3 regions of the Pseudogracilibacillus sp. SO10305 genome follow, and region 3 is predicted to be linked to each of the others. Evidence: riboswitches for the same ligand, from Rfam matches in the RefSeq annotation. Region 3 holds a riboswitch; each other region holds the start of a gene.
The links. A riboswitch is a leader RNA that binds a small molecule or an ion and turns the genes downstream of it on or off. The one in region 3 is predicted to bind S-adenosylmethionine.

Region 1 (3,286 bases), on a different contig from region 3:
CAATTTTTTTAGATATAAAATCTCCAATGAATTGGAAAATAAAAACGACAATTACTATAATGATTGAACAGACGAGGACAATTTCAAAAATTCTTCGTTGGAATCCTGCATAATATGCATAACTCCCTAGTCCACCTGCTCCGATCGCTCCAGCCATTGCGGTGTATCCAATTAATGCAATCGCTGTAACGGTAATACCTGAAATAAGTGCTGGCATTGATTCTGGGATTAACACTTTAAAAATGATACGTCTCGTCGTTGATCCCATCGCTTTCGCTGCCTCAATAACACCTTTATTCACTTCCTTTAATGCAATTTCCACTAAACGACCGTAAAATGGTGCCGCTCCTAAAATTAAAGCCGGGAGTGCTGCATTCGGTCCCCGAATCGTTCCAATTAAAAGTCTCGTTAATGGAAACAATAATAAAATTAAAATGATGAATGGGATAGCACGAAAGACGTTAACAAATGTCGCAATGATAAAATTTAATATTTTATTTTCCCATAGACCATCTTTGTCTGTTAAATAAAGTAATAGACCAAGCAATAATCCTAAAATAAAAGTTCCAATAAGTGCGATGATTGTCATGTAAAACGTTTCATATGTAGCTTCAAGCAATTGGCTCGTATCAAGTTTTGAAAAATCAAGTGTCATCGCGAATTACCTCCACTGTTACCGAGGAAGCTTCAACAAAAGCTTCAACTTTCTCTATTTCAGTTTTCTCTCCGATTAATTGAATTGCAAGTGAACCAACCGTACCGTATGTCGTTTTCGTAATTTTACCATGTAAAATATTAACTTGAGTATCGTAGTTTTTCGCAATTTCACTAATAAGAGCATCATTTGTTGCTGTACCTTGGAATCGTAATCGAAGAACTTTTCCTTTTCGTTCTACTTCCTCCAATACTTCATCCAATGTATCATCTTCCCGGCCCTCTTCCACAACCTCTCCAATGAATCGTTGTGTCACCCCATGTTGTGGATTCGTGAAAACGTCATACACATTCCCTTGTTCCACAATTTTCCCATGTTCCATCACTGCAACACGGTGACAAATTTTTCGAATAACGTTCATTTCATGGGTAATTAAAATAATCGTCAAACCGAGTTTCTCGTTAATATCTACGAGTAAATTTAAAATAGAGTTCGTCGTTTCCGGGTCAAGTGCAGATGTCGCTTCATCACACAATAACACTTTCGGATTATTCGCGAGTGCCCTTGCGATTCCGACACGTTGTTTTTGTCCCCCACTAAGTTGGGATGGATACGCTTTTTCTCTACCTTCTAATCCAACTAATTGAATGAGTTCTTTTACTCTTTTTTCTCTTTCTGCTTTTGGCACACCAGCGATTTCGAGAGGGAAGGCAATATTATCTTCCGTCGTTCGTGACCATAATAAATTAAAATGTTGGAAAATCATTCCGATATCTTGTCTTGCTGTACGAAGATTTTTCGCATTTAATTCGGTCATGCTCTCGCCATCAATTGTAATAGTTCCTGCTGTCGGTTCTTCAAGGCGATTTAGTAAGCGAACGAACGTACTTTTTCCAGCCCCACTATATCCAATCACACCGAATATTTCACCAGTTTCGATATCCAATGTTAAATCATCAACTGCCTTGATCGGCCGATTGTCAATCGTGAATGTTTTCTTTAAATTTTTGATCGAAATCAAAATGTGTACCCTCCTTTTCTTTTTATTCCAATAAAAAAATCTCTTTGCTCTAGAGAACAAAAAGATTATATATCTTCACGTTCTCTCATTTCTCAAAGCGGTGTGCTTTGCAGGATTTAGCACCTTTCAATTCAGAATTGAAGGTTGCCGCAACTTCACAGGGCCAGTCCCTCCGTTGCTCTTCATAAGAGTTAATTATATTCAATTGGTTATTATATTGAATCTTATCAGTCCTTGTTATCTTTGTCAACGATAATGCATATTACCTAGAAAATAACTCAGGTTTATACTCAAACACATAATGATATATGTTTGCAACCGAATGAAACGTATAAATTTTCTCCTTTATTTCCCCATCTTTCACAATGAGTAAACACGGTACACTTTCAATTTTATTCTCTTGCATGAATTCTGGAAATAGGGAGCCATTCATCTCTAGAAAAATTTCCTCTTTATGTGTTGTTTCAATTTTTTGTAAAAAACTTCTTGCGACATGACACGTCCCACAAAAGGGGGTATGAATAAAAAGGAAACCATCCTTCGTTAATGGTAATTGTTTGATCTCTTGCATGTTTTCTCACCAATCTTTTAATAAATATATCGGGTTAATTCGAATATGAAATTTGACGAGTTCTGTTGCGAGAATATTGTATGGTGCTGCTTCAACTTCAATATGTTCTTCTGGAATATACATATTTTCAGCATGAGGCAATTCTTCGTTCAACTTTTTTCTAAGTTGTTTCCCTGGACGATCCTCATCAACGAAAATATAAACAAGATGATTGTCTAAATCATACGTTTCAAGCATTTCATCAAATTTTTCAATACTAAATGTTCCGAATGTACATAAAATTTGTACGTCATCACGGCCATCGATAATCGTTTCGAGCCGTTTTTTATCTTGTTTTCCTTCAACAATAATTATTTTCATTTTATCATTGCATCCTTTTCATTGCACCTTTTTAAAACAAAAAGCTATTCACGATGTGTTTTGTCCGCCCATCGTTGAATAGCTTTTCCATTATTCTGCTGAAATTAATGCTTCGTATTCGTCTGCTGAAAGTAACTCGTCTAACTGCTCGTCCTTTGTCGGTTCGATGACGATGAACCATCCTTGGTCATAAGGAGACTCATTTACTGTTTCAGGGTTATCTTGTAGTGCTCCGTTAATTTCCACTACACGACCACTAACCGGTGCATATAATTCCGATACTGTTTTCACAGATTCTACGCTTCCGAATGGTTCGTTCATTTCAATTTCCGTACCAATTTCTGGAAGTTCCGCAAATACGATGTCTCCTAATTCTTCTAAGGCAAATTTAGTAAGCCCGACACGAATATCGCTTCCTTCTTCTCGTGCCCACGTATGTTCTTTTGAATATAATAATTCTGTTGGTAATGACATATTTTTCTCCTCCTAAGTTACTTCCAAGTATTTTCGTATGTTTCTTCTTTAAAACCAACTGTCACGCTCGTGCCGTCTGTCAGGATCGGTCGTTTAATAAGCATGCCATTTGACGCTAAGTATGTAACCATTTCATCGAGTGTTGCATCTTTAATTTTTTCTTTCATATTTTGTTCGCGATACACTTTTCCACTCGTATTAAAAA
Region 2 (3,286 bases), on a different contig from region 3:
ATATTGTTTCATCTTATGAATGAATAGGTTTTCACCTAACATAAGATGAACTTTTCGACTTGCTTTCACTTCTTACTATACAACTTTTATCCATATAAACAAAAAATGGATGACATGTATATCATCCATTTTTCCATTTTATTTATTCGCAATTTCGACAGCAGATTGTCTCAATGCTTCTGCTTTATCTAAGTTTTCCCAAGGAAGGGTGACATCACGGCGACCGAAATGTCCATATGCAGCTGTGTCACGGTATATCGGACGACGTAAATCTAACATATGAATAATGCCGCGTGGACTTAAGTTGAAATTTTCACGAACAACATCAACTAAAATTTCCTCCGACACTTTTCCAGTACCGAATGTATCAATCGCAATCGATACAGGCTGTGCCACTCCAATAGCATACGCTAATTGAACTTCACATTTTTCTGCTAAATGTGCTGCCACAATATTTTTCGCAACATAACGTGCAGCATATGCTGCAGAGCGGTCCACTTTTGTCGCATCTTTACCTGAAAATGCTCCCCCACCATGACGAGCATATCCACCGTACGTATCGACGATAATTTTACGGCCTGTTAATCCGGCATCCCCTTGTGGTCCACCGATCACGAAACGACCAGATGGGTTAATATAATATTTCGTGTTTTCATCTAATAAGAAACTCGGAACGATCGGTTTAATAATATGTTCCTGTACATCTTTTTGGATCTGTTCTAATGTAACATCTTCCTTATGTTGAGTAGACACGACGATAGCATCGACACGAACAGGTTTATCGTGTTCATCATATTCTACCGTTACTTGTGTTTTACCATCAGGCAGTAAATATGGTAATGTATGGTCTTTACGAACATCTGTTAAACGTTTAGCTATGCGGTGCGCTAAATAAATCGGCAATGGCATTAAGTCTTCTGTTTCATCACATGCATATCCGAACATCAATCCTTGGTCTCCTGCGCCAATTTCCGATTCATCTGCCTCCCCTTCACGTGTTTCTAATGCAACATCTACTCCACCTGCAATATCAGGTGACTGCTCATCAATAGCAGTTAATACAGCACATGTTTCAGCATCAAATCCGTAACGAGAATCGGTATATCCAATTTCTTTTACGGTTTTACGAACGATGGATGGGATATCGACATATACATTCGTCGTAATTTCACCCGAAACTAACACTAACCCTGTTGTGACTGTCGTTTCACATGCAACACGTGCATTCGGGTCCCTTTTTAAAATTTCATCTAAAATTGCATCCGAGATTTGGTCACTCATTTTATCCGGATGTCCTTCCGTTACTGATTCTGATGTGAATAAACGGCGATTCTTTGTCATTATAATAAGCCTCCTATATATATTACACGGAGCTCTACTCGATAGAGATCATAGGGAACGAGATGACTCGTTCGTTTTTCATAAATAATGAAATTCATGAAAAAATCCTTTCCTATATAAATGAGGAAAGGATATCGTTTCTGCCTTTCACTCTTATTGTTCAAGGAAAATCCTTGCATCAGGTAAGCACCTTTTCACATACTTGTGAGGTTGCTGGGCTTCACAGGGTCTGTCCCTCCACCAACTCCTAATAAGAGAGTCCGTTGTTTATTACATATGAAATATTTTCCGAGAAACACCTCTATATGTATACTATAATGGCTAGTCTATATGATAATACGTGAAATGTCAATCGATTAAATAAGAAGAAATACAACCCTCTATATTCATACTATACCCCCGATATTTTGATAATTACGAGTTCCTTTTCTCTTCTTTCAAAAGTTTTTTCAAATATATGGACATTTTGGATCTGTACCAATTCATTCCATCGTTTCACCCATTCCAATAAATATCATCGCCGATATAATCTTACTGACAACAGTAGTGAGAAAAACACTTTAAGAAAACTCTGTTCGAGTGAAAGCACCCACTTCTTTTTCCGTCGTCGCAATCCAATCATCAATTAAAATACCTACTATAATAACCGCCACTCCAAACCCAATAAAACCATGAACTGATCTATTATTTTTTCTCAATATGAACGCGACTCCTTCTTTTATATAACACTTTTTCAATAAACATTCTGAACAACGAAGCATCATTAATTTTATCCTATTACGCATAAGACGAAACAGTTCTTACTCTTTCTTGCTACCCTGTTTTCTTATCCTTTATTTGAGGCTAAAATGTTAGTTCAAGTATTGATATGATTATGTTAAAATAGATTTACTGTAATGAAACAAAGTTTTTGTGATTTTCTTCACAAAATTGTAATACATTCTAAAAACGTTATTGCACCAACGTTTTTAGGTATTTAAACTTTTGTTTTATTATAATAAATCAACATTTTCTAATAGTTTTATTACATTAGTATGGACTAATTCGTTTAATGTGTTATACTATATTCAGATTTTAAAGTACACGAGAAAAAAGGATGGATTAATTCAATGAATACGACAGCTAGGTCAACTGTATCACAAGAAATTTTACAAAATGACAATGTTCAGAACAATTTATCTGTACCAGGATTAGTTGAAAAGATTTTATCACGTAATGAAGGTGTATTAACTGCAACTGGAGCAGTTCAAGCAACTACTGGAAAATACACTGGTCGTTCACCAAAGGACCGTTTCATTGTTCGTGATGACGTTTCTGAAAATTTAGTAGATTGGGGCGAAGTAAACAAACCAATCGATGAGGCATCATTCCAAAAATTATTCGATAAAGTTGTAAATCACTTAAAAAATAAAGATGAAGTTTTCTCCTTTAAAGGATTCGCTGGAGCAGACGAAAAATATCGTTTACCAGTGGAAGTTGTAAACGAATATGCATGGCATAACCTTTTTGCCCGTCAGTTATTCATTACACCAACAAAAGAAGAGTTAGCAGCACATGAGGCTGGCTTTACAGTTCTTTCTGCTCCGACATTAGAAGCAGACCCTCAAGAAGATGGAACGAATTCTGAAACGTTTATCGTTATTTCATTCAAAGAGCGTGTCGTATTAATCGGTGGAACAGAATATGCTGGAGAAATTAAAAAATCTATTTTCTCTGTGATGAACTACTTATTACCACAACAAAACATTTTATCTATGCACTGTTCAGCAAACGTTGGTGAAGAAGGTGATGTTGCTTTATTTTTCGGTTTATCAGGAACAGGAAAAACAACATTATCAGCTGACCCTTACCGTAAATTAATCGGTGATGATGAACATGGATGGAGTCCAAACGGTGTATTCAACATTGAAGGTGGTTGTTACGCAAAATGTGTTGATTTAACACG
Region 3 (3,286 bases):
AAGGATGTCTACAATAGTTTCTGTCACATCTTGTACTTTCACAATATGATATCCTAATGGACGTAATTCATTTGCTTTTTCTAATAGCGCATCTGAACCTTGAACTGCAATTGTTTTTGCGCGTAGTCCTTCTGAACGATCAAATGGTGAATTCGTTACCCAATCAATTGCTGCATTGTTTGTCGTTTCAAGCACTGTTTCACCTGTTGCTTGTTCGATTGCGCGATCTAATGTAGCTAAAATGTCGTCAATTGCTTCGATACCGATAGAAAGACGAACAAGATCTTCTGTTACACCACTTTTTGCAAGGTCTGCTTCATTCAATTGTTGGTGTGTTGTAGAAGCTGGGTGGATAATTAATGACTTCGCGTCACCTACGTTCGCAACATGAGACCATAGTTCAATGTGGTCGATCAATGTTTTACCGGCTTCTAGACCACCTTTAATACCGAATGTAATAACAGATCCATATCCATATTCAAAATATTTATGTGCCAATTCATGTGATGGATGATCGTCAAATCCAGGGAAGTTCACCCATGTTACACCAGGATGATCCTTTAGGAAATTAGCGACTTTTATCGCGTTTTCACTATGACGTTCTAAGCGAACATGTAAAGTTTCTAATCCTTGTGTTAATAAAAATGCGTTATGTGGGCTAATTGCTGCTCCTGTGTCACGTAATAATTGAACACGAATCCGAAGTGCAAATGCAACTGGACCTAAATCAGCGAAGCGAACACCACCATAGCTTTCGTCCGGTTCTGTAAATCCAGGGAATTTATCGCTATCCCAGTTGAAACGTCCGCCGTCGACAATGATTCCACCAATCGATGTCCCATGTCCACCAATCCATTTTGTTGCAGAATGTACGACAATATCTGCTCCCCATTTTAATGGTTTCGCAAATTTTGGAGCGAAAGTGTTATCAATGATTAATGGAATGCCGTGTTCGTGTGCAATATTTGCTACAGTTTCAACATCAAATACATTTAAACTAGGGTTCGTAATGGTTTCTCCAAAAACGGCTTTTGTTTTATCTGTAATAGCATTTCGAATCGCCTCCGGATCTGTCCCATCGACAATTTTTACAGTAATTCCGAAACGTGGCAATGTATGAATGAATAGGTTATATGTTCCACCATATAAATTACTATCTGCTACAATTTCATCGCCTGCACTTGCAACATTTAAAATCGCATATGTAATTGCAGCCATCCCTGAAGCAACTGCCACTGCCGCTGTTCCATCTTCTAATTGTGCGACACGTTGTTCAAAAGCGTCTGTCGTAGGGTTCATTAAACGTGTATAAATATTACCAGCTTCTGCTAACGCAAATAAGTTGCGCGCATGGTCTGTATCGTTAAATACGTAAGAAGTTGTTTGATAGATTGGTAGTGCACGAGAACCTGTTGTAGGATCTGGCTCCTGACCTGCATGAAGTAAAATTGTTTCATCTTTCTGAAAATTGAATGTTGACATGTAAAACTCCTCCTTAAAATTTTGAACTTATTGTATTCCATTTGAGAAGGCGATGATATAAAAACCCTCTTCTACATGATTGTAAGAAGAGGGTATCATTATGTATTATCCCCCTCTTATCTTCCAGAATATCATCTGTAGGATTTGGCACCGTTAAAAGCAAACGCTTTAAGGTTGCTGGACTTCACAGGGCCTATTCCCTCCGTCCGTCTTGATAAGAGATGTGTCGATGAAATTAGTATCCATTATACATGTTTGTAAATCAATGTCAATTAATTTGTGAATTTTCTAACTTTATTGACTTTTAATGTAGAAGATACAAATAAAATTAGCGCAATCCAAATACATGTAAACGTCACGAAATGTGCAGACGTAAATGGCTCATCATAAAGAAATACTCCGAGTATCAGCATAATTGTCGGTGCGATATATTGTAAAATTCCTGCTAAGGACAAAGGAATGTATGCGACTGCATAGCCGAACAATAATAGTGGGACGGCTGTAGCGATCCCGGAGATGAGTAATAATCCTGTATCTGTCCATGATGTACTTGCTGCAAATCCTAAATCTACACCAACAAACGTGAATAAGTAAATGAGTGCAATTGGAGTTAATAGTAACGTCTCCACTGTTAATGAATATGCTGAATCTAGCTTAACAGCCTTTTTAAACAACCCATATAAACCAAACGAGAGTGCTAATGCAATAGAAATCCAAGGAAAGACACCATATGATATCGTTAAATATAATACGCCAAAACTTGCGAATAATAATGCAACTTTTTGTGCTGGATATAATGCCTCTTTTAAAAATAGGACACCTAATACGATGCTTAATAAAGGATTCATATAATAACCTAAACTTGCTTGAATGACGAAATTATTATGTACAGCCCAAATGTAAATGAGCCAGTTTGCGCTTATCACAATAGATGCTAATGTAATGTAGAGCATTTTTTGCTTATCTTTTAATAGTGTTGTACATAATGAGAAAAAGGAACGTAATTTGCCTGTGAAGAATAAATATCCGACCATAAAGAGACAAGACCAAATGATGCGATTCGCTAAAATGACATCTGGTTCATATATGTCTAATAGTTTCCAATAGATTGGGAAAAATCCCCATAAAATATATGTAATAATGCCTAGCATAATGCCTGTTTTCATGTTTTTATTGTCCATTTCCTGCCTCACTTCACTGATGTTTTCTCCCATCATTTTACGCCTATGTTCTAGCTGTTGGCAATTGTTCCGACTTTTTCATCCATTCATGCATGGTCAAACAGAATTATCAGAAAGTTTGTTATACTAGAGTTACATAAATAAGAGGAGGAACGGGCATGAAAAAATTTGAAACGATGTCCATTCATGATGGATATGATGCAAAACAATTGCTAGGTAGTGTTTCAGTGCCAATTTTTCAAACGTCTACATTTGAATTTCAGTCTGCTGAACATGGGGAGAAAAGCTTTAGTGGAGAAGCAGACGGGCATATTTATACACGAATTGGGAATCCGACTGTAGATGTATTAGAAAAAAGGATGGCAGTGTTAGAAGGTGGCGAGCGTGCATTAGCATTCGGTTCGGGAATGGGCGCCATATCTGCTGTACTCATTGCACTTACAAAAGCAAATGATCATATTTTATGTTCGAATGGTTTGTACGGTTGTACATTCGGCTTATTAAAAATGATGGAAGAGAAGTATGGAATGGATGTCGAATTAACAGATTTTGCATCAGAGGAAAAAATTCGCCATGCCATAAAAGAAAATACGGCAGTTATTTATATTGAAACGCCTATTAAT

Region 1: it holds a riboswitch for S-adenosylmethionine, as region 3 does, so the genes downstream of both, SPD45_RS03105 (methionine ABC transporter ATP-binding protein) here and SPD45_RS04740 (O-acetylhomoserine aminocarboxypropyltransferase/cysteine synthase family protein) in region 3, are expected to answer to the same signal.
Region 2: it holds a riboswitch for S-adenosylmethionine, as region 3 does, so the genes downstream of both, metK (methionine adenosyltransferase) here and SPD45_RS04740 (O-acetylhomoserine aminocarboxypropyltransferase/cysteine synthase family protein) in region 3, are expected to answer to the same signal.

What each region holds. Positions count from the first base shown of each region.
Region 1 is NZ_JAXHDE010000002.1:98,695-101,980, forward strand. Features, by position in the region: gene SPD45_RS03100 (methionine ABC transporter permease) at 1-655, opposite strand, end outside; gene SPD45_RS03105 (methionine ABC transporter ATP-binding protein) at 645-1,676, opposite strand; SAM riboswitch class I at 1,759-1,867, opposite strand; gene SPD45_RS03110 (thioredoxin family protein) at 1,939-2,247, opposite strand; gene SPD45_RS03115 (toprim domain-containing protein) at 2,254-2,607, opposite strand; gene gcvH (glycine cleavage system protein GcvH) at 2,698-3,081, opposite strand; gene SPD45_RS03125 (arsenate reductase family protein) at 3,099-3,286, opposite strand, start outside.
Region 2 is NZ_JAXHDE010000027.1:1,132-4,417, reverse strand. Features, by position in the region: gene metK (methionine adenosyltransferase) at 139-1,341, opposite strand; SAM riboswitch class I at 1,492-1,598, opposite strand; gene SPD45_RS14100 (hypothetical protein) at 1,902-2,039, opposite strand; gene pckA (phosphoenolpyruvate carboxykinase (ATP)) at 2,451-3,286, shown strand, end outside.
Region 3 is NZ_JAXHDE010000003.1:159,256-162,541, reverse strand. Features, by position in the region: gene SPD45_RS04740 (O-acetylhomoserine aminocarboxypropyltransferase/cysteine synthase family protein) at 1-1,482, opposite strand, end outside; SAM riboswitch class I at 1,596-1,703, opposite strand; gene rarD (EamA family transporter RarD) at 1,755-2,696, opposite strand; gene megL (methionine gamma-lyase) at 2,822-3,286, shown strand, end outside.